4 regions of the Mesorhizobium sp. M0045 genome follow, and region 3 is predicted to be linked to each of the others. Evidence: predicted binding sites of a transcription regulator. Region 3 holds the regulator's gene; each other region holds the start of a gene.
What was found. Region 3 encodes PhoB, which activates phosphate uptake and scavenging genes when phosphate is short. Its sites were predicted from a motif close to TGTCATNNANCTGTCAT; they were not measured.

Region 1: olsB (l-ornithine N(alpha)-acyltransferase) is a predicted target of PhoB. The motif match lies at 2,525-2,541, and genes of this name have one in related genera.
Region 2: phnF (phosphonate metabolism transcriptional regulator PhnF) is a predicted target of PhoB. The motif match lies at 1,568-1,584, and genes of this name have one in related genera.
Region 4: NKJ72_RS21600 (RNA degradosome polyphosphate kinase) is a predicted target of PhoB. The motif match lies at 2,799-2,815, and genes of this name have one in related genera.

What each region holds. Positions count from the first base shown of each region.
Region 1 is NZ_JAMYUY010000003.1:401,565-406,347, reverse strand. It holds gene acuI (acrylyl-CoA reductase (NADPH)) at 1-82, shown strand, start outside; gene NKJ72_RS06985 (PAS domain-containing hybrid sensor histidine kinase/response regulator) at 167-2,455, shown strand; gene olsB (l-ornithine N(alpha)-acyltransferase) at 2,605-3,480, shown strand; gene grpE (nucleotide exchange factor GrpE) at 3,576-4,211, opposite strand; gene NKJ72_RS06970 (hypothetical protein) at 4,450-4,650, shown strand; gene NKJ72_RS06965 (fatty acid desaturase) at 4,776-4,783, shown strand, end outside.
Region 2 is NZ_JAMYUY010000003.1:348,883-353,665, forward strand. It holds gene NKJ72_RS06730 (carbon-phosphorus lyase complex subunit) at 1-413, opposite strand, end outside; gene phnH (phosphonate C-P lyase system protein PhnH) at 415-1,026, opposite strand; gene phnG (phosphonate C-P lyase system protein PhnG) at 1,026-1,487, opposite strand; gene phnF (phosphonate metabolism transcriptional regulator PhnF) at 1,621-2,364, shown strand; gene NKJ72_RS06750 (zinc-binding alcohol dehydrogenase family protein) at 2,383-3,399, opposite strand; gene NKJ72_RS06755 (ABC transporter permease) at 3,470-4,435, opposite strand; gene NKJ72_RS06760 (sugar ABC transporter ATP-binding protein) at 4,432-4,783, opposite strand, start outside.
Region 3 is NZ_JAMYUY010000003.1:136,156-140,938, forward strand. It holds gene pstA (phosphate ABC transporter permease PstA) at 1-701, shown strand, start outside; gene pstB (phosphate ABC transporter ATP-binding protein PstB) at 698-1,501, shown strand; gene phoU (phosphate signaling complex protein PhoU) at 1,534-2,241, shown strand; gene phoB (phosphate regulon transcriptional regulator PhoB) at 2,258-2,947, shown strand; gene NKJ72_RS05630 (ROK family protein) at 2,957-4,201, opposite strand; gene xylF (D-xylose ABC transporter substrate-binding protein) at 4,486-4,783, shown strand, end outside.
Region 4 is NZ_JAMYUY010000014.1:115,411-120,193, reverse strand. It holds gene ppx (exopolyphosphatase) at 1-525, opposite strand, end outside; gene NKJ72_RS21600 (RNA degradosome polyphosphate kinase) at 525-2,726, opposite strand; gene NKJ72_RS21595 (zinc-finger domain-containing protein) at 2,876-3,121, shown strand; gene NKJ72_RS21590 (FAD-dependent monooxygenase) at 3,141-4,373, shown strand; gene NKJ72_RS21585 (TIGR02117 family protein) at 4,389-4,783, opposite strand, start outside.

The sequences.
Region 1 (4,783 bases), 270 kb from region 3:
CATCGGCTTCGACGGCATCATCGGCTCCGCGCATGACATCGTCGAGGGCAAGATCCGCGGCCGTGTGGTGGTGGACATGTGAGCCCCCGGGGAAAAAGAGCGCGACCGCTAAAATTCGAACGATCAATCACAACCTTCGATAAGCTCTGTCTGGCAGGAGTTCCGTATGATTGCGGAACCCGGCATCAGAGCGGCGGAACCAGCCGAACGGGCCGACGGGCCGGCCCCCGAGGCGCCAGCACGGCAGCTTGTCGCCGCGCCACCGCTGGCGCCGGAATTACCCGACGCCAACCGCGAAGGCCTGTCCTTCCTGACGCTGGTCGCCATCGTCGTGCTGGCGGGCCTGTCGCATTTGACCGGAGCGCCGATCTTCATCACCATCGGCCTTTTGGCGACAGCCATGGCCGGGCTCGCCATGCATCTGCGCAACAGGCGCACCGAGCGCCGCGCGGTGGCCCTGCTCGATGCCACCACCGCCCGCAGCCGCGCCGAAATCGAGACGCTGGCCGACCGCATGTGGGAGATGCGGGAGAGCGAGGAGCGCTTTCGCGGTCTGATCGATGCACTCGGCGATCTCGTCGTCCACCGCGACCGCGACGGCCACATCGTCTACGCCAACAAGGTTTTCGCCGACCTTGTCGAAACCGACCAGCGCGAGTTGGCCGGCAAGACCCTGGCCGAACTAGGCATCGATGTCGGAATCGTCCCCGACGCCGCCTTTTCCGACCATGAATGCCTGAGTTCCACCGACGTCGCCATTCGCACGCCGGACGGTCCACGCTGGTTCTCTTGGATCGAGCTGTCGGTGCGCGACAAGGACAGCGGCGCCGTTTCGCATCGCGCCATCGCCCGCGACATCACCGCCCGCAAGCGCGCCGAATCCTCGCTGATCACCGCCCGCGAGCGGGCCGAATATGCGAGCCAGGCCAAATCGCGTTTCCTCGCCACCGTCAGCCACGAGATCCGCACGCCGATGAACGGCATCATGGGCATGGCCCGGCTTCTCGCCGACACTAGCCTTTCGCCCGAGCAGCGGACCTATGTCGGCGCCATCTCGACCTCGGCCAGCGCGCTGCTGGCGCTGATCGAGGACCTGCTCGACTACTCCAAGATCGAGGCCGGCCGCTTCGACCCCGAACCGCAGCCGATGTCGGTGCGTGAGATCGCCGACAATGTCGTCGAGCTTTTGGCGGCGCGGGCTTTTGCCAAGGATATCGGCCTCGGCTGTCATGTCGAACCCGACGTGCCGCAGCTGATCACCGCCGACCCCGGCAGGGTCAGGCAGGTGCTGCTCAACCTCATCGGCAACGCCGTCAAGTTCACCGACAGCGGCGGCGTCCTGGCAAGCATCGCCCGCGTCCGCACCGAAACCACCGACCGCATCCGCTTCACCATCACCGACACCGGCCCCGGTCTGCGCGAGGAGGACATGGAGCGTATCTTCGAGGACTTTGAACAGGCTGACGGCACCTCGACCCGTGCGCATGGCGGTGCCGGCCTCGGTCTTGCCATTTCCAAGCGCCTGGTGACCGCCATGGGCGGCACCATCTCTGTTTCGAGCCGCCTTGGCCAGGGATCTGAATTCGTCTTCGAGATTCCCGCTATTTCCGCCGTCGAGGCGCCGCAGATCCGCGAGAACCCGCTGTCGGGCCGGCATGCGGTGATCGTGTCGAAGAACCCGGTCGAGGCCGAAGCCATCGCCCGCACCATTCGCGCCAATGGCGGCACGGTCGATCTGGCCACCGCCGCCGCCCAGGCCACCGCTTTCGCCGAGGGCTGTGACGTGCTGCTGATCGATGCTGCCATGGAGCAAAGCGACGGCAGGCTGCTCAGGCGCCTGCGCCAGAGCGGATTTGCCGAGTGCGAGGCAGTGACGCTGATCGCGCCGACCGACCGCGGCATGCTTGGCGAGTTCCGTGCCAATGGTTACGCCACCTTCCTGGCGAGGCCGGTGCGCGGCGAGACACTGCTGCGCGTGCTTTTGACCAGCCATGCACCGGTCATCGCCGAGCCGCAACTGCAAAGGCGCGGCGCGCAGGCCGGGCATGCCATTGGCGCCCGCCAGCAGGGCCTGTCGGTGCTGATCGCCGAGGACAACGACATCAATGCCATGCTGGCCCGCGCCACGCTGCTGAAGGCCGGGCATCGCGTGAAAGTGGTCGGCAACGGCAAGGCCGCGGTCGAGGCGGTCATCAGCACCGGCCACAAGCACCGCTACGACGTGGTGCTGATGGACTTGCACATGCCTGTCATGGACGGCCTGGACGCCATCGCCGCCATCCGCCGCCATGAGGAGGAGACCGCGGTGCCGCCGGTGCCGATCATGGTGCTGTCGGCCGACAGCCAGGAAAAGACCCGCCATGCCGTGCTCGCTCACGGTGCCAGCGGCTTCGTCACCAAGCCGCTCGACCCCGATGCCCTGGTTCATGCCGTCGAGGGGCAAGTGGCCGCCTGAGGCACAACATAGACGGTTGATAGATTACCCAGCCGACGAAGTATTGCCCGCAGAGCCGTATCACGGTACTGTCACAATCCTGTTGCACCTACACCGTATCCCCGTGCCAAGAGGGATGGCTCGAAGGAGAATCACTCGTGCATACAGTCATGCCGGAATGTGATGCTCGGCCGAACGCCAGCGGGCCTTTGCTCGTCGGCCGGAACGCCGATGCCGTCATAAAAGGCGCATCGCTCGGCCGCATCGGCAATCTCGAAGTGCGGCTCGCCCGCAACGAGGCCGAGATCGCTGCCGCGCAGGAAGTGCGCTACCGGGTGTTCTACGACGAGCTTGGTGCCAGGAAGGACCTGTTCCAGATGCAGGACCGCCGCGATGCCGATCGCTTCGATCCCCTCTGCGATCATCTGCTTGTGTTCGATACTTCGCTTTCCGGCCCCGAGCATCGCCGCATCGTCGGCACCTACCGCCTGCTGCGGCAGGAGATTGCCGCGGCGGCCGGCGGCTTCTATTCCGAAGGCGAATTCGAGCTGACCAAGCTGATCGCGCGGCATCCCGGCCAGCGTTTCCTCGAGCTCGGCCGCTCCTGTGTTCTGCCGGAATACCGCTCGAAGCGCACCATCGAGGCGCTGTGGCAAGGCATCTGGGCCTATATCAACCATTACGGCATCGGCGTGATGACCGGATGCGCGTCGTTCCACGGCACCGTGCCGGCGGCACATGCGGAGGCGCTGACCTATCTTGCCCACCACTGCCGGACGAATTCATCCTGGGACGTGCGCGCCGTCGCCGGGCGCTATTGTTCCATGGACCTGATGCCGATCGAGGCCGTCAACACCAAGGCGGCGATCGCCGCGATGCCGCCGCTGGTCAAGGGCTATCTGCGCGTCGGCGCGCGCATCGGCGACGGCTGCGTCATCGACCGTGAATTCTCGACGGTCGACGTGTTCGTGGTGATGCCGGTCAAGGAGATCGGTGCCCGCTACGTCAATTATTATGGCGGAGAAGCGCAGCGGTTTGCTGCCTGAGTAGGGCAGTAGGGGAGAGAAGGTAACGGCCGGAGTAGGCAATTGCTCTACTTTATCCGACGTAGCGTTAATCCCTGATCCCCTACTCCCCTAACCTACGCATCCTTCTCAGCTTGCTCATTCACCGGCCCCGGCTCCACCGGCGCTTCGCTCGCCACATGCTTGGGGCCGCCCTTGGCGACGCCGACCATGGCCGGCCGCAGCACACGCTCGCCGATCGAATAGCCGGGCTGCACGACCTGCACGACCGTGTTGGCCGGTACGTCGGGATTGGGCACCTCGAACATCGCCTGGTGGAAATTCGGATCGAATTTCTCGCCCTCGGGCTCAAGCTTCTTCACGCCGTGACGTTCCAGCGCCGACAGCATGGCGCGCTCGGTGATCTCGACGCCGTCGATCAGCGCCTTGAAACCGGCATCGCCCGAAGCCTTGGCCTCCTCCGGGATGGCATCCAGAGCACGGCGCAGATTGTCTGACACTGAAAGCATGTCGCGGGCAAAGTTGGCAACCGCATAGGCACGCGCATCGTGGACGTCGCGGGCGGTGCGGCGGCGCAAATTCTCCATGTCGGCCGCGACGCGCAGCGCGCGATCCTTCAGCTCTTCGTTTTCCTTCAGAAGCCGCACAAGCGCTTCATAGTCGCTGTCGACGCCGCTTTCCCTTGGCTCCGCGGCAGCCTCGGTCTTCTCGGCTTCATCGGGCGCGCGTTCGTCTTTTGCCTGGTCGCTCATCGCCGTTTCCCGTCATTTTCGATGGTGTGGATTTGCGCCCGATATCGAGGTTTGGCGGCCAAAAATCAAGGGGCAAGCGCTACTGCAGCCGCTGCCGCGGCTGGAAGGCGAACAGCGGAGACTTTTCGATTTTAATTCAAACTTTACCGTATCCGACGGCTTTGCTTGCCAGGCTACTACAATGCGGGAACCATTTCTCTCCTGGAGGAGTTTCGAAGCCGACACAGGATTTTGGAAGATGTCCCGCACCAATGGCGAAAAGCACGACGCGCTCGCCGTCGATATCCGGCGCCAGCTCGGCAATGAGACCACCAAGCGCTTCCTGCGCACCCTGCCGGCATTCCGCACGGAGACGGATATTCCCGACCGCCTGAAGAAATTGCTCGACCGCCTGGATGGCATCGAAACCAACATGGTCGCAGGCGGGCGCCGTCGATAGGCGCCGTTGCCGGCGACGCGCCCGGCGACTGTGGCCGGAATTCGTCGCATCGCGCGACATTTACCCGCAGTAACTTTGCGTGATCTTCGTCTTGCGGCAGCGCCCTGCTCCGCCTATGTTTCATGATGAACAT
Region 2 (4,783 bases), 210 kb from region 3:
TCGCCGCCTGCAGCAAGCTCGGGATCGAGCAGCCGGTGGGTGTAGTCGAAAGTCGGGCCGAGCAACTGGCCGCCGGGCAGGTCCTTGTAGGTGGCCGACACGCGCCGCTCGACCAGCATCGTGCCGGTGTCGACCGCCCTGGTGTAGCCGAAGCGCGGCAGCGTGGTGCGGTAGGCGCGAATGAGGAAGATCGCCTCGATCATGTCGCCGCGCGCCTGGACGATGGCGAGTGCCGCCAATTCCGTGTCGTAGAGCGAACCTTCACTCATCACCCGGTCGACGCCGAGCGCCAGCTGCTCGACGATCTGGTTGAGGCGAAGTGCGGGCACCGAACGATCGCCGCGCCGGCGGTCGGCGAGCAGTTTGTGGGCGTTGCGAATGGCCGCTTCGCCACCCTTTACCGCGACATACATCCTATGCCTCCATCATCTTGATGCGCGTCGTGCGCGGCAGGCAGGCAATTGCTTCGGACGTGGCGAGGATGATGTCGACGCCACGCGGAAAGCGCTGGTTGTTCTGCTTCCATTGCTCGACGAAATGGCGCGGCATTTGCGCCGGCGCGATCGTCGCCGTCTTCTCGATGCCCGGGCCTTCGAGCAGCAGCGGAGCGCCGGAGACAAGATCGCTGACCTCGAGGATCAGCGTCGTGGAGCGATCGGGATAATCCTGGGTGCCTTGCGAAAACCCGTCGAGCGCCATCATCTCGGCCGGGGTGGCGATCAGCGCGAAATGCGCGTCGGCCGATGTGTTGGCCAGCGGCGCGCCGGTATGGAAGCCAAGCCAGGATTTCACCGTCGCTGAAGCCTGCAAGGCGGGGTCGAGCCAGAGCGGCGTGTCGTTATCGCACAGCGCCAGCGCAATGGCGCCCGCGGTGGCTGACAGCGGCGTCGGTGGATGGGTAAAGACCGGCAGGGGCTGCAGTGTGCCCGGCCGCGCCATCGCGTCCATCACTGCGCGGAAGACCGTCTGGGCGTCGAACACCGGATCGGCAAAGCCGCCTTCGATCGCTTGGGTTGCGATGTCCATCAGTCTTCTCCGCGTACCATGGTGAAGAAATCGACCTTGGTCGCCGCCGTCTCGGCGCGGCGCTGGTCACGGGCCTTGGCCAGTGCCGCCCGCAAGGGCGCGACGAGCCTGGCCTCGACCTCGTTGCGGTGAGCCGGGTCCTGCCAGAGCGCGTCGGCGATTGCCGCCAGCCTTGCCTTCTGCTTGTCGCGGCCGAGCGCATAGCAGTGGCCGACCTGTCCGGAGGCGAGCCTGACGGTGGCGCGGGTGACCGTCGCCTCGCCAACGTTGAACGGCGCGCCGCCGCCACCGATGCGGCCACGCACGGTCACCAGGCCGGTTTCGGGGCCGCGCAGGAGTTCCGCCTCAGAAGGCAGGCCGGCTTCGTTCCACAGACGGACGATATCGTCGCCGGTCGATTGCGCCAGCGTTGTCATAACGGCCTTGCGCTCAGCCTGATCGCGCGCTTCCTGTCCTCGCATGGTTAACACTCCCTTGCATCGACACTTGTCTATTGATATAGACAATTATACAAATTATACCTATTATCTAATGCGTGTCTATGACGGGTGCATGACAGGGCGAGAAGAGGGGGCGCAAAGGTTGGGGCAGAAAATGATCGGACAAGCCAACAGCATCGAGCGGCGCAGCGGTGTCGCGCTGTGGCGGCAGATCGCCGATCAGATCCTGCATTCGATTGCCGTCGGCGATTTTCCCGAAAATGCGGCGTTGCCGCCGGAGGTGGCACTTGCCGAGCGCTATGGCGTCAACCGCCACACCGTCCGCAGCGCCATTGCAGCGCTGGTGCAGGAGGGTGTGCTCAGGGCAGAGCAGGGGCGCGGCACCTTCGTGCTGTCGCGCAGGCGGCTGTCATATCCGATCGGCGCCCGCACCCGCTTTTCCGAAGGATTGCAAGGACAGGCGTCCGAGCGGCATATCACCTTGCTTGCATCATCGGTCGAGCCTGCCAACCGTCGTGTGGCAGAGAGCTTAGGCCTTGCAAAGGGGGCCGACGTGATACGTCTGGAAACGCGCGGCGAAGCCGATGGAATGCCGGTGTCCCGCGCTGCCGGCTGGTTCGATGCCAGGCGCTTTGCCGGCATCGATGCTGCCATGGCGGAAACCGGTTCGATCACCGCATCGCTGGCACGTTTCGGCATTGACGACTATCTGCGGCAATCGACGGTGCTGTCGGCGCGCCATGCGGATGCCGCCGACCTTGCGGACCTCGACCTGCAGCCCGGCGCCATCGTGCTGGTGACGGTCGCCGTTAACGTCACGCCCGACGGTCAGCCGATCCAGTTTTCGGAGTCGCGCTTCCCGGCCGAGCGGATCGAGCTCAAACTATCGGCGCTCTGAGATGCGCCAGCCCTGGCATCATCCGACCTGGATAACCGCCTTGATCAGGCCGGACTTCTCATGCGCCCAGCGGGCAAGATCGTGCGGCGTTTCGCCAAGCGTCGTGCGGTGCGTGACGAGCTTTGCCAACGGCACCGCGCCGTTGCGGATCGAGGCGGCGACATGGTCGAAATCGGCACGCAGCGCGTTGCGGCTGCCGATCAGCATCATCTCGCGCTTGTGGAATTCGGGATCGGAAAAGGCGATGTCGTCCTTGACGACGCTGACCAGGACCAGCGCCCCGCCATGCGCGACATGGGCGAAGGCCGACTGCACCGACTGGGTGTTGCCGGTGGCATCGAAAACCATGTCAAAGCCATCGCCGTCGGTTGCTTGCCGCACCAGGTCCGCAGCAGCGCCCTGCGAGCCGTCGAGGGTCGCGAAGCCGAGTTCGCTTTCGGCGAAACTCAGCCTCTCCGCACTCATGTCGAGCAGCGTCACGTCGAGCCCGGCGATGCGGGCGAACAGCGCCGTGCCGAGCCCGATGGGGCCCGCGCCGATGACCAGCGTGCGCGCACCTGGATCAGCCAGCGAGCGCCGCACGGCATGCGCGCCGATCGCCAGGAATTCGACGGCAGCAGCATCGGCCAGCGACAAGCCGTTTGCCGGATAGAGATTTTGCGCCGGCACCAGAATTTGCTCGCACATGGCGCCGTCGCGGTGGACGCCGAGCACCTCGATCTTAACGCAGCAATTCGGCTTGCCTTGCCGGCAGGCGATGCATTTGCCGCAGGCGAGATAGGGATTGACGACCACCGGTTCGCCGATTGCCAGATCGACGCCCTCCCCAACCTCGATCACGGTGCCGGAAACTTCGTGGCCCATGATGCGGGGATAGGCGAGGAACGGGTGCTTGCCTTCGAAGATGTGATAGTCGGTGCCGCAGATGCCGACATGGCTGACGGCGACCAGCGCCCAGCCGGCCGGGGGCGCGCCAGGCGCCGGACGATCTTCGAGGACAAGTTCGCCGGGCGAGCGGCAGACGACGGCTTTCATGCTTCAATCCAGTCGGTTCATGGCACCGCCGGCTCTGCTGTCGCGAGGCCGGCGGTTGTGGGGAGGCGGTCTATTTGCCGCGGCGGCGCAGCCCGTCGAAATAGACGATGACGATGATCAGCACGCCGGTGATGATGCGCTGCCAGAAGGCGTTGACGTTGAGCAGATTGGCGCCGTTGTTGATGGTGGCAAGGATGAAGGCGCCGAGCAGCGGCCCGTGAACTGAGCCGACAGCGCCGAACAGCGAGGTGCCGCCGATCACCGAGGAGGCGATCGCCTGCAATTCCCAGCCCTCGGCTTGTGTCGGATTGCCGATGCCGATGCGCGAGGCAAGCAGCACGCCGACGAATGCCGCACACAGCCCCGACAGCGTGTAGGCCATGTAGATGGTGCGCTGGACGTTGACGCCTGACAGGCGCGACGCCTCGGCGTTGGAGCCGACCGAGAACAGATAGCGGCCCCAGCGGCTGTGGTGCAGGAAGATGTAGGCCGGGATGCCGACCAGGATCACCATCCAGAACAGATTGGGGACGCCGAGGAAGGAACTGCGCGAGAACGTCTGGAAGGCGTCGTTGTTGATCGAGATCGAGTTGCCGTTGGTCATCAACAGACCGATGCCGCGCAGCGAGGTCAGCGTCGCCAGGGTGATGATGAAGGGCGGCAGGCCCATCTTGACGATGCCGAAGCCGTGGAACATGCCGATGGCGACGCCGACCAGCAAGGTGATCAGGATGGCCAGGAAAACCGGTGTTCCGGCGTTGATCAGCATCGCGACGATGACGGTGGCGAAGCCGACCACGGCGCCGACGGAAAGGTCGATGCCGCCGGTGATGATGACGAAGGTCTGGCCGACCGCCAGGATGGCGATCATCGACCCTTGCCGCAACAGGTTGGAGATGTTGTTGGCCGAGGCGAAGCTCGGCGTCGCCACCGACAGGATGACCCACAAAAGAACCAGCAGCGCCAGCAGTGTCAGCCCGAAAAGGGCGTTGTAGTTGCGTTTCGGCCTTTCGGCAGCGATCGCCTCGGTGCTCATATCCGTCCTCCCGGTCTTTCTTGTTTCTCGGCCAGCGCCTGGGTGAGGATCTCCTCGTGATCAGCGGTCCGAAACCCGTGCGTAGCCACCAGTTTGCCGCGCCGGAACACATGCAGCGTGTCGGCGAGTTCATAGACCTCGGGCAGGTAGGACGAGATCAGGATGATGCCGGCTCCTTTGGATAGCAGCGCGCCGAACAGGCGGTAGATCTCGGCCTTGGTGCCGACATCGACGCCAACAGTAGGCTCGTCGAAGATGAACAGCTTGGCGCCGTGGGCGAGCCATTTGCCGATGACGATCTTCTGCTGGTTGCCGCCGGACAGGCTGGAGGCCAGGGCGCTGCGTGTC
Region 3 (4,783 bases):
CGGTCTTCACCGAGATGACGCCACCACCGGGCGAGGCCGGCGGCCTGCTCAATGCCATCGCGGGCAGCCTGCTGATGACGATCATCGCCGTTGTCGTCGGCACGCCGATCGGCGTGCTGGCGGGAACCTACATGGCCGAGTATGGACGCTTTTCGCGCATCACTACCGTCGTCCGCTTCATCAACGACATCCTGTTGTCGGCGCCGTCGATCATCATCGGCTTGTTCGTCTATGAATTGATGGTGCGGCCAATGGGACATTTCTCGGCCATTGCCGGCGCCGTGGCGCTTGCCATCCTGGTCATTCCGGTGGTCGTGCGCACCACTGAAGACATGCTCAACCTGGTGCCGAACGCGTTGCGTGAAGCCGGTGCCGCGATCGGCGCACCACGCTGGGTGGTGATCCGTTCGGTCGCCTACCGCGCCGCATTGTCCGGCATCGTCACCGGCATATTGCTGGCGATAGCACGCATTTCCGGCGAGACGGCGCCGCTGCTCTTCACCGCGCTCAACAACCAGTTCTGGAGCAGCAATATCAACGCGCCGATGGCCAGCCTGCCGGTGACCATCTTCCAGTTCGCTCTCAGCCCTTACGAGGAATGGCAGCAACTGGCGTGGACCGGCGCACTCATAATCACCCTGACGGTTCTGGGCTTGAGCATCCTCGCCCGCAGCCTTACCGGACGCAGAGAGGACAGATGACACAGATGTTGTCCCCAGACATGACGATGACCGAAACGGTCACCGAGAAGACGAAGATCGAGGTCAAGAACCTCAACTTCTACTACGGCCAGAGCAAGGCGCTGAAGGACATCAGCCTGTCGCTGCCCGAGCGCAGCGTCACGGCCTTCATCGGCCCTTCGGGTTGCGGGAAATCGACGCTGCTGCGCGTCTTCAACCGCATCTACGAGCTCTACCCGAAACAGACCGCCGAGGGGCAGGTGCTGCTTGACGGCAAGAACATTCTCGACCGGTCGCAGGATCTCAACCTCCTCAGGACAAAGATCGGCATGGTATTCCAGAAGCCGACGCCGTTCCCGATGTCGATCTATGAGAACATCGCCTTCGGCGTCAGGCTCTACGAGAATCTCGGCAAGTCCGAGATGGACGGCCGCGTCGAGCAAGCGTTGAAGCGGGCCGCGCTGTGGAGCGAGGTCAAGGACAAGCTAAACGCCAGCGGCTTGAGCCTGTCCGGCGGCCAGCAGCAGCGGCTCTGCATTGCCCGCACCGTGGCAGTGAAGCCGGAAGTCATTCTGCTCGACGAACCGGCTTCGGCCCTCGACCCGCTGTCGACGGCCAAGATCGAGGAACTGATCGACGAGCTGCAAGCCGACTACACGATCGTCATCGTCACCCACAACATGCAGCAAGCGGCGCGCGTGTCGCGCCAGACCGCCTTCATGTATCTGGGTGAACTGGTCGAGTTCGACCGGACCGAGAAGATATTCACGTCGCCCCGCGAGAAGCGCACGCAGGACTACATCACCGGCCGCTTCGGCTGAGCCGTTCCGATCATGCATATGAGGACAGGACCATGGGCGAACACACAGTCGCTTCTTTCGACGAGGATCTCGAGCAGATCAGCAAGCTGATCCGCGACATGGCCGACCTCGCCGGTTCGATGGTCGGCGGGGCGACCAAGGCCCTGTTGAATTCCGACAACGTGCTGGCGCAACGCGTCGTCTCCGACGACGCCATCATGGATGCGCGTCAACGCGAACTGGACGATCGCGCCATCACCCTGATCGCCAAGCGCCAGCCAATGGCTCACGATCTGCGCCATGTCGTCGGAGCGATCCGCATGGCCGGCGACCTCGAACGCATCGGCGACCTTGCCAAGAACATCGCCAAGCGTGTGAGCGCGGTCGGCCTCAGCGTCACGCCGCGCGACCTATCGCATTCCATCGATGCGATGGCGCAGCTAGTGCTCATCCAGGTGCAGGGCGTCATCGAGGAATATGCTGCAGGCGATGCGGCCGCGTTGGCCAAGCTGCGCGCCGCCGACGAGCGCATCGACGTCAAATACACGTCGGTGTTCCGCGAGCTGTTGACCTACATGATGGAAGATCCGCGCAACATCACCGCTTGCACGCATCTGCTGTTCTGCGCCAAGAATCTCGAGCGGATCGGCGACCATGTCACCAACATCGCCGAAAATGCGTATTATGTGCTGACCGGCGAGCAATTGCCGGTCAATCGTCCGAAGCAGGACGAAACGACAATGCCTGCACCGGTGACATGATGGGGGTGCCCAGCCGATGATCGCACCACGCATAATGGTGGTGGAGGACGAGGAGCCGTTGGGCGTGCTGCTCCGCTACAATCTCGAATCCGAAGGCTACCAGGTCGAGGTGGTGACACGCGGCGACGAAGCCGAGATCCGTTTGCAGGAAAATGTGCCCGACCTTCTGGTGCTCGACTGGATGATACCGGCGGTTTCCGGCATCGAGCTCTGCCGCAGGTTGCGCGTGCGCCCCGAAACCGAGCGGCTGCCGATCATCATGCTGACCGCGCGCGGCGAGGAGAGCGACCGGGTGCGCGGTCTTTCGACCGGCGCCGACGACTATCTGGTCAAACCGTTTTCGACACCGGAATTCATGGCCAGGGTCAAGGCGCTGCTGCGGCGCGCCAAGCCGGAAGTGCTGTCCAGCGTGCTGAAGGTCGGCGACATCGTGCTCGATCGCGAATCGCACCGGGTTTATCGCAAGAAGAGCGAGATCCGGCTCGGGCCGACCGAATTCCGGCTGCTCGAGTTCATGATGCGGCATCCGGGCCGCGTCTTCTCGCGTAGCCAGTTGCTCGATAATGTCTGGGGCGAGACGATCTATATCGACGAACGCACCGTCGACGTGCATGTCGGGCGGCTGCGCAAAGCCGTCAATAACGGCCGCATGCCGGATGTCATCCGCACCATCCGCGGCGCCGGCTATGCGATCAGGGAAGATTGACCCGCCTGGTCAGGCGACGTTCCTTCTGACGCCGGGCCTCATTTGCGCGCCCGGCGCGAAAATCTCCTGGTCGACGAAGCTTAACGCCCGCATCGCGCAGCCTTCGCGGATCAGCGGCAATTCGTTTGGCTCGGTGTCGAAGGAGATCGAGCCCGAATGCTGGCCACCGGCGGTCTGGGCGATGGCCTTGCGCAAGGCCGGCTCGATCAGATCGAAGGCAGCGGCACTGGCGCCGACCATCGCGACCGGTGCTGGATCGATCAGCGCGAACAGCGAGCCGAGACCGAAACCCAGCGCTTCGCCGGCCTTGCGGTAGGCCTCGCGTTCCGGCCCATCCTTCTCGCGCGCGCGGGCCGCCAGAGCGCGCATGTCGGCGTCGCTGACGTCGGCGATAGGTTCGCTGTCTTCGCTCATCTGCCTGGCGTTGCGCCAGATGGCATAGTTGCCGGCATAGGCTTCGACGCAGCCGCGCCGCCCGCAACGGCAGAGCGCTCCGCCCGGACGATGGATCATGTGGCCAAATTCGCCGCCCGAGGAATGCGTCCCGGTGAACAGTTCGCCCTTCAGCACAAGCCCCATACCGATGCCATGCGAAAGCAGGATGGCGATGAAGTCGTCGCGATAGCGATCCGGATCGCGCCAGCGCAAAGCCACCGCCATCATATTGCAGTCGTTCTCCACCGTGGCCGGGATACCGAATTCGTCCTCCAGCATGTCGGCAAAGGCGATGTCGGTCTGCGGCGTGATCGGCGACCACAGCATGGCGCGTGCAGGGGAGTCGGTAATGCCCTGAATCGCCAGGGCGATGCGGGCGACACTGCGGACGTCAAGGTCTGGGTCCTCAAGCCGGCGCCGGACGATGGCCCTGCATTCGCGGATCAGTTCGTCGCGCGGCATGGTCAGCGTGTCCAGCCGGCGCTGTTCCTCGGCGACCACCTGTCCCGCATAGTCGATAATGGCGGCCGACAGGAAATTCAGCGACAACACCACGGTCAGCACCGCCGCCGCTTCCGGGTTGAGGGCGAGGCCGACCTGCGGACGACCGCGTTTCAACGAAACGGGCTCACTTGCCTTGCTCTCGGCGAGGATGCCTTCCCGTATCAGGTCGGAGGAGATCGCCGATATGGTTGAATGACTGAGGCCGGTGGTGGCTGCGATCTCCGTACGCGATGGCTGGCCGGCCCGGCGCACCGCCGAGATCACCATCGCCCGGTTGCGCCGGCGCAAATCGTCGTGGCGGATTCCGACCGACATCGTTTTGCTTTCCTCCCGGTTGCCGCGGCCGCTCATGAACCGGAAGCCGTCGGTAATGTCCGACAAATAGTGTCAGATGCGGCAAATAGTGTCAGATGCAGGTGGCGCTGTCATCGTTTATTCCGACGCTCGAAAAAACTCGCAGAGTCATCAAAATCCATCACAATCGATGTTGACAGCAGCCGGAGATCGGGCCAGTATTTTTTCGAGGCTCGAAAAAATTAGAGCTTCCAAGCTGGTCGTTGAGCAATTAGTCACGCCGTACGCGGCGCAGGGAGGATATGATGAAGAGATTCACGACCGCCATTCTGGCGGGTGTCGCCATGACGCTGGCGCTGGCGTCGGTGGCGCAGGCGAAAGACAAGGTCATCGGCGTTTCCTGGTCGAACTTCCAGGAAGAGCGCTGGAAGACCGACGAGGCCGCAATGAAGGCGGCCATCGAGGCCGCCGGCGACAAGTATATTTCCGCCGACGCACAGTCCAACCCCGGCAAGCAGCTCACCGACGTCGAGAGCCTGATCTCGCAGGGTGCCAATGCGCTGATCATCCTCGCACAGGATGCCTCGGCCATCGGGCCGGCCG
Region 4 (4,783 bases), on a different contig from region 3:
GTCCTGCAGGCGCAAGCCGCCCAACGGCAGCGTGATGCCGTCACCGATCGTCTCACCGTTGATGTCGATCAGTTCGAGGCTGCCGCCGCCAAGGTCGCCGGCGATGCCGTTGGCCGGATGGAAACCGGAGATGACGCCGAGTGCCGAATAATGAGCTTCCTCGCGACCGCTCAGCACCTGGATCTCGGTCCTGAGCACATCCTCGGCGCGGTGGATGAAGTCGGGGCCGTTGACCGCCTCACGAGCGGCGGCGGTCGCCAGCACATACATGCGCTCGGCGCCGGCCTGGTCGGAGAGCGCGCGGAAGCGGCGGAACTCTTCCATCGAACGCGTCACCGCCTCGGGATCGAGCTTTCCGGTCGAAACGATGCCGCGGCCGAGGCCGGCCAGCATCTTTTCGTTGAACAGCAAGGTCGGCGAGCGCGCCAGCCCCTCATAGATCACAAGACGGATCGAGTTCGACCCGATATCGATGATGGACAGCGGTCGGCGGTCCTGGAGCCGGCCCTGGGACGCTGAAATCATCAGCCCGTCGCTGCGTTCTGTTTCTTGCGGCGTTTGAACTGCGCGATGCGCTTGGGCGCATGCGACTTCAACGCATCGCCCCGTCCGGACAGGCTCGGATTGGTCATGAAATATTCCTGCGCGTTGAACGGTTCCTCGCCCTCCTCCAGCACGACGCGCCGGGAGGTTCCATCAGCCAATACGTCGAAACTTTGCTGGTTGTCCATGATGTTGCCGAGCATGATCTGGCCGAGCACCTGCTCATGCACAGTTGGATTGGTGATCGGCACCATGGTCTCGACGCGGCGGTCGAGATTGCGCGGCATCAGATCGGCCGAGGAGATGTAGACAATCGCCCCGTCCGAGGGCAAGCCGTGGCCGTTGCCGAAGCAATAGATGCGGCTGTGCTCGAGGAAGCGGCCGACGATCGACTTCACCCTGATGTTCTCCGATAGGCCGGGCACCTGCGGTCTCAGGCAGCAGATGCCGCGCACGACGAGATCGATCTCGACGCCAGCGCGGCTGGCATCGTAGAGCGCGTCGATGACGATCGGGTCGACCAAGGCGTTCATCTTCATCCAGATGCGGGCCGGTCTGCCCTCCAGCGCGTGGCTGATCTCATCCGAAATGTGCTGGAGGATGCGGTCGCGCAGCGTGAACGGCGAGATGGCCAGCCGCATCTGCTCGGCCGGCTCGGCATAGCCGGTGATGAAGTTGAACAACTGGGCGACATCGCGCGCGATTGTCGGGTCGGTGGTGAAGAAGGACAGATCGGTGTAGATGCGGGCGGTGACCGGGTGGTAGTTGCCGGTGCCCAGATGCACGTAATTGCGCAGCCTGCCGTCCTCGCGCCGCACGACCAGCGACATCTTTGCGTGGGTCTTCAGTTCGAGAAAGCCAAAGACGACCTGGACGCCGGCGCGCTCGAGGTCGCGCGCCCAGCGGATGTTGGCCTCCTCGTCGAAGCGCGCCTTGAGCTCAACGAGGGCGGTCACCGACTTGCCGGCCTCGGCGGCGTCGACCAACGCGCGTACGATAGGGCTGTCGTTGGAGGTGCGGTAGAGCGTCTGCTTGATCGCCACCACTTCCGGGTCGGCCATTGCCTGGCGCAGAAACTGCACCACCACGTCGAAGGATTCGTAAGGGTGGTGGACGATGATGTCCTTCTCGCGGATCGCGGCAAAACAGTCGCCGCCATGCTCGCGGATGCGCTCGGGAAAGCGCGGATTGTACGGCGTGAACTTCAGATCGTCGCGGGCGACGGCGACGATCTCCGATATCTGGCTGAGCGCCAGCGGACCGGTGAGCACGCTGATGCGGCTGGCCGAGACGCCGAGCTCGCCGGCGACGAAATCGCGCAATTCGGCCGGCATCGACCTGTCGAACTCGATGCGGATGACCGAGCCGCGGCGTCGCCGCTTCAGCGCCGTCTCGAACAGCCGCACCAGATCCTCTGATTCTTCCTCGACCTCGATATCGCTGTCGCGGATAATGCGGAACGTGCCGGAGCCCTTGACCTCATAGCCGGGGAACAGCTTGCCGATATAGAGACTGACCGCCTCTTCGAGTGGAATGAAGCGGACATGATGCTTGCGATCCGGCAAGCGGATGAAGCGCCTCAGCGCCACCGGCAGGCGCAAAAGCGCGCTCATTTCCTCGCCGTTCTTGCGGTGGCGCAATTGCAGCGCCATCGAGAAACCGAGGTTGGGAATGAACGGGAACGGATGCGCCGGGTCGATCGACAGCGGGGTCAGGACCGGAAATACCTGCTCCTGGAAATGGTCCTCGAGCCAGGTCTTCTCGTCCTTGGTCAGCGCATCGCGGGTGATGCTTTCGATGCCCTGTTTGTCGAGCAGCAGCATCAGCGCCGAAAGGCTGTTCTGCTGGTCCTCCTGCAGGCGCTCGACCTCGCGCAGCAATTGTTCGAGCTGCTGCTCGGGAGTGCGCCCATCCGGGCTCTTCAGCACGATGCCCTCGCGCACCTGGCCGGCAAGACCGGCGACGCGGACCATGAAGAACTCGTCGAGGTTGGCGGCCGATATCGACAGAAAGCGCACGCGCTCGAGCAGCGGATGATTTGCGTTCAGCGATTCCTCGAGCACGCGCCGGTTGAATTGCAGCCAGGAAAACTCGCGATTGACGAAGCGGTCGGGATTGCCGCCTTCGCGGCTCGCGGCCTCGACGGTGATGAATTCGTTCTGGACCGGCTTCAGTTCGTTCATGGTTTCCGCTCTTCCCACACCGTTCGACGACCACAGCCTTAACCGGCTCAACTTATCCTCTGACAGGCTTTTGCGACAGTTTCATTTCATCGATCTTGCAAAGAGATGGGTTATGATCCAGATGCAATCGACAAGATCAGGAGACGACGATGGCAGGCGGTTCCATTCCCCATTTCCAGAACGATGCGGGCTATCCGGCAATCGACATCGGCGTCAAGGAATTCATGTGCACCGGCGCCAATCCGCCTTTCGACCATCCGCATGTATTTCTCGATATGGGCGACGACAATGAAAAAGTCTGCCCCTATTGCTCGACGCTCTATCGCTATTCGCCCAAGCTGAAGGCATTGGAAACGCAGCCGCCAGGCTGCCTCTATATCGACCAGGCCGCCTGATTCTTCCGCGACAAGCCTGATGCGAGAAACGCAGTCCCGGCAGGTGGTCATCGCCGGGGCGGGCGTCGCCGGGCTGACCGTGGCACTGGCCTTTGCCGAGCGCGGCTATCGGATAAAACTGTTCGAACAGGCGCAGCATCTCGAGGCTGCCGGCGCCGGTATCCAGCTTTCACCCAACGCGACATGCATCCTTCGACAATTCGGCGTACTCGATCGGCTGCTGCCGACGGCGGTGCGGCCGGAGGCGGTCGTGCTCAAGGATGCCGTCACGCTTCGCGAGCTGGCGCGCGTACCGCTTGGCCAGGTGGCTGAAACGCGCTGGGGAGCACCCTATCTCGTCGCCCACCGTGCCGATCTGCAGTCAGCGCTGATGGAGCGGATAGCCGAGCGGTCCGAGGTCGAGCTTGTCACTGGTGCCCGCGTCGGCGGCGTCGCAACCGGACCGAATGGCATCACCGCAACAGTCGAGATTGCCGGCACGACCATCGAAGCCGAAGCATCGTTGCTGGTCGGAGCCGATGGCGTCTGGTCGTCGGTGCGAGAAACGCTCGCCCGCGAGGGGGCCGATTTCCGGAGAAGCAGCTTCTCGGGCGAGCTTGCCTGGCGCGCAACGGTGGCCGCGGACAGCCTCGCCGGACAAGCCTTCAGGGTGATCGGTGCGCCCGATTGCGTTACCACATTCCTCTATCCAGGCTTCCATATGGTCGCCTATCCGGTCAGCCGTGGCGCGGTCTTCAACCTTGCGGCCTTCACCAAGGGCGAGCGCATCGCCGAGAGCTGGTCGGGGCATGCCGACCCCGCCATCCTCGCCAACGCCATGCGCGGTACCGCGCCGGCGCTGGTCCGTCTGGCGAGCGAGGCCGCGCCATGGACGGCATGGCCGATCCATACCGTCGAGCGGCGGCGGTGGACGACGCCGCAGGGCATAGCGCTGATCGGCGATGCGGCGCATGCGATGACGCCGTTTGCCGCACAGGGAGCGGCGATGGCGATCGAGGACGCGGTAACCCTTGCCGGTTTCGTTGCCACCTCGCCTGCCGACCTCAGCAGCGCGCTTGTCGCCTGGGAACAGGCGCGGCGGCCGCGCGTAGCCCAGGTCGCCCGCCGCGGCGCCATCAACCGCCTCGCCTGGCATGCGGCCGGGCCGGTGGCGATGGCCCGCAACCTGTTCCTGGCGATGCGCTCACCCGAAAAACTCGCCGCTGATCTCGACTGGCTCTACGGCTGGCGGGCGGACGCTCGGCGGTCCTAAGTCATCGGAGGCTTGTCAATTGTAAAGCCGCATCGACAGGCTCAGCGAGGCCGGCAGCGGGTTCCACCAGCCGGTGCGCAGGCCGGCGGCGCGCAGTGCCGCCGCCGCCCAGGTGTTGCAGCCGACCAGCGCGTTGAAATGGCCATTGGCTTCGAAGAAACGATCGAAACGGGAATAGGCCGCATTCTCGATCGACATGGCCCCGTTCGGTCCCTGCTGAAAACTCGCCGCAATGAAATCGAGCAGCGCCGCCAAGCGTTCCTCACTTACGTCGAAGCCGGCGACGTCGGGATGCGGCTCGGCGATTTCGCCTGAAATGTCGACATGCATCACCGAGGCATCGACGGTCAGCGCCTTCATCACCGGCACTGCCTTCAGTTCCGACCAGGTCGGCGTCTCGAGATAGAAGG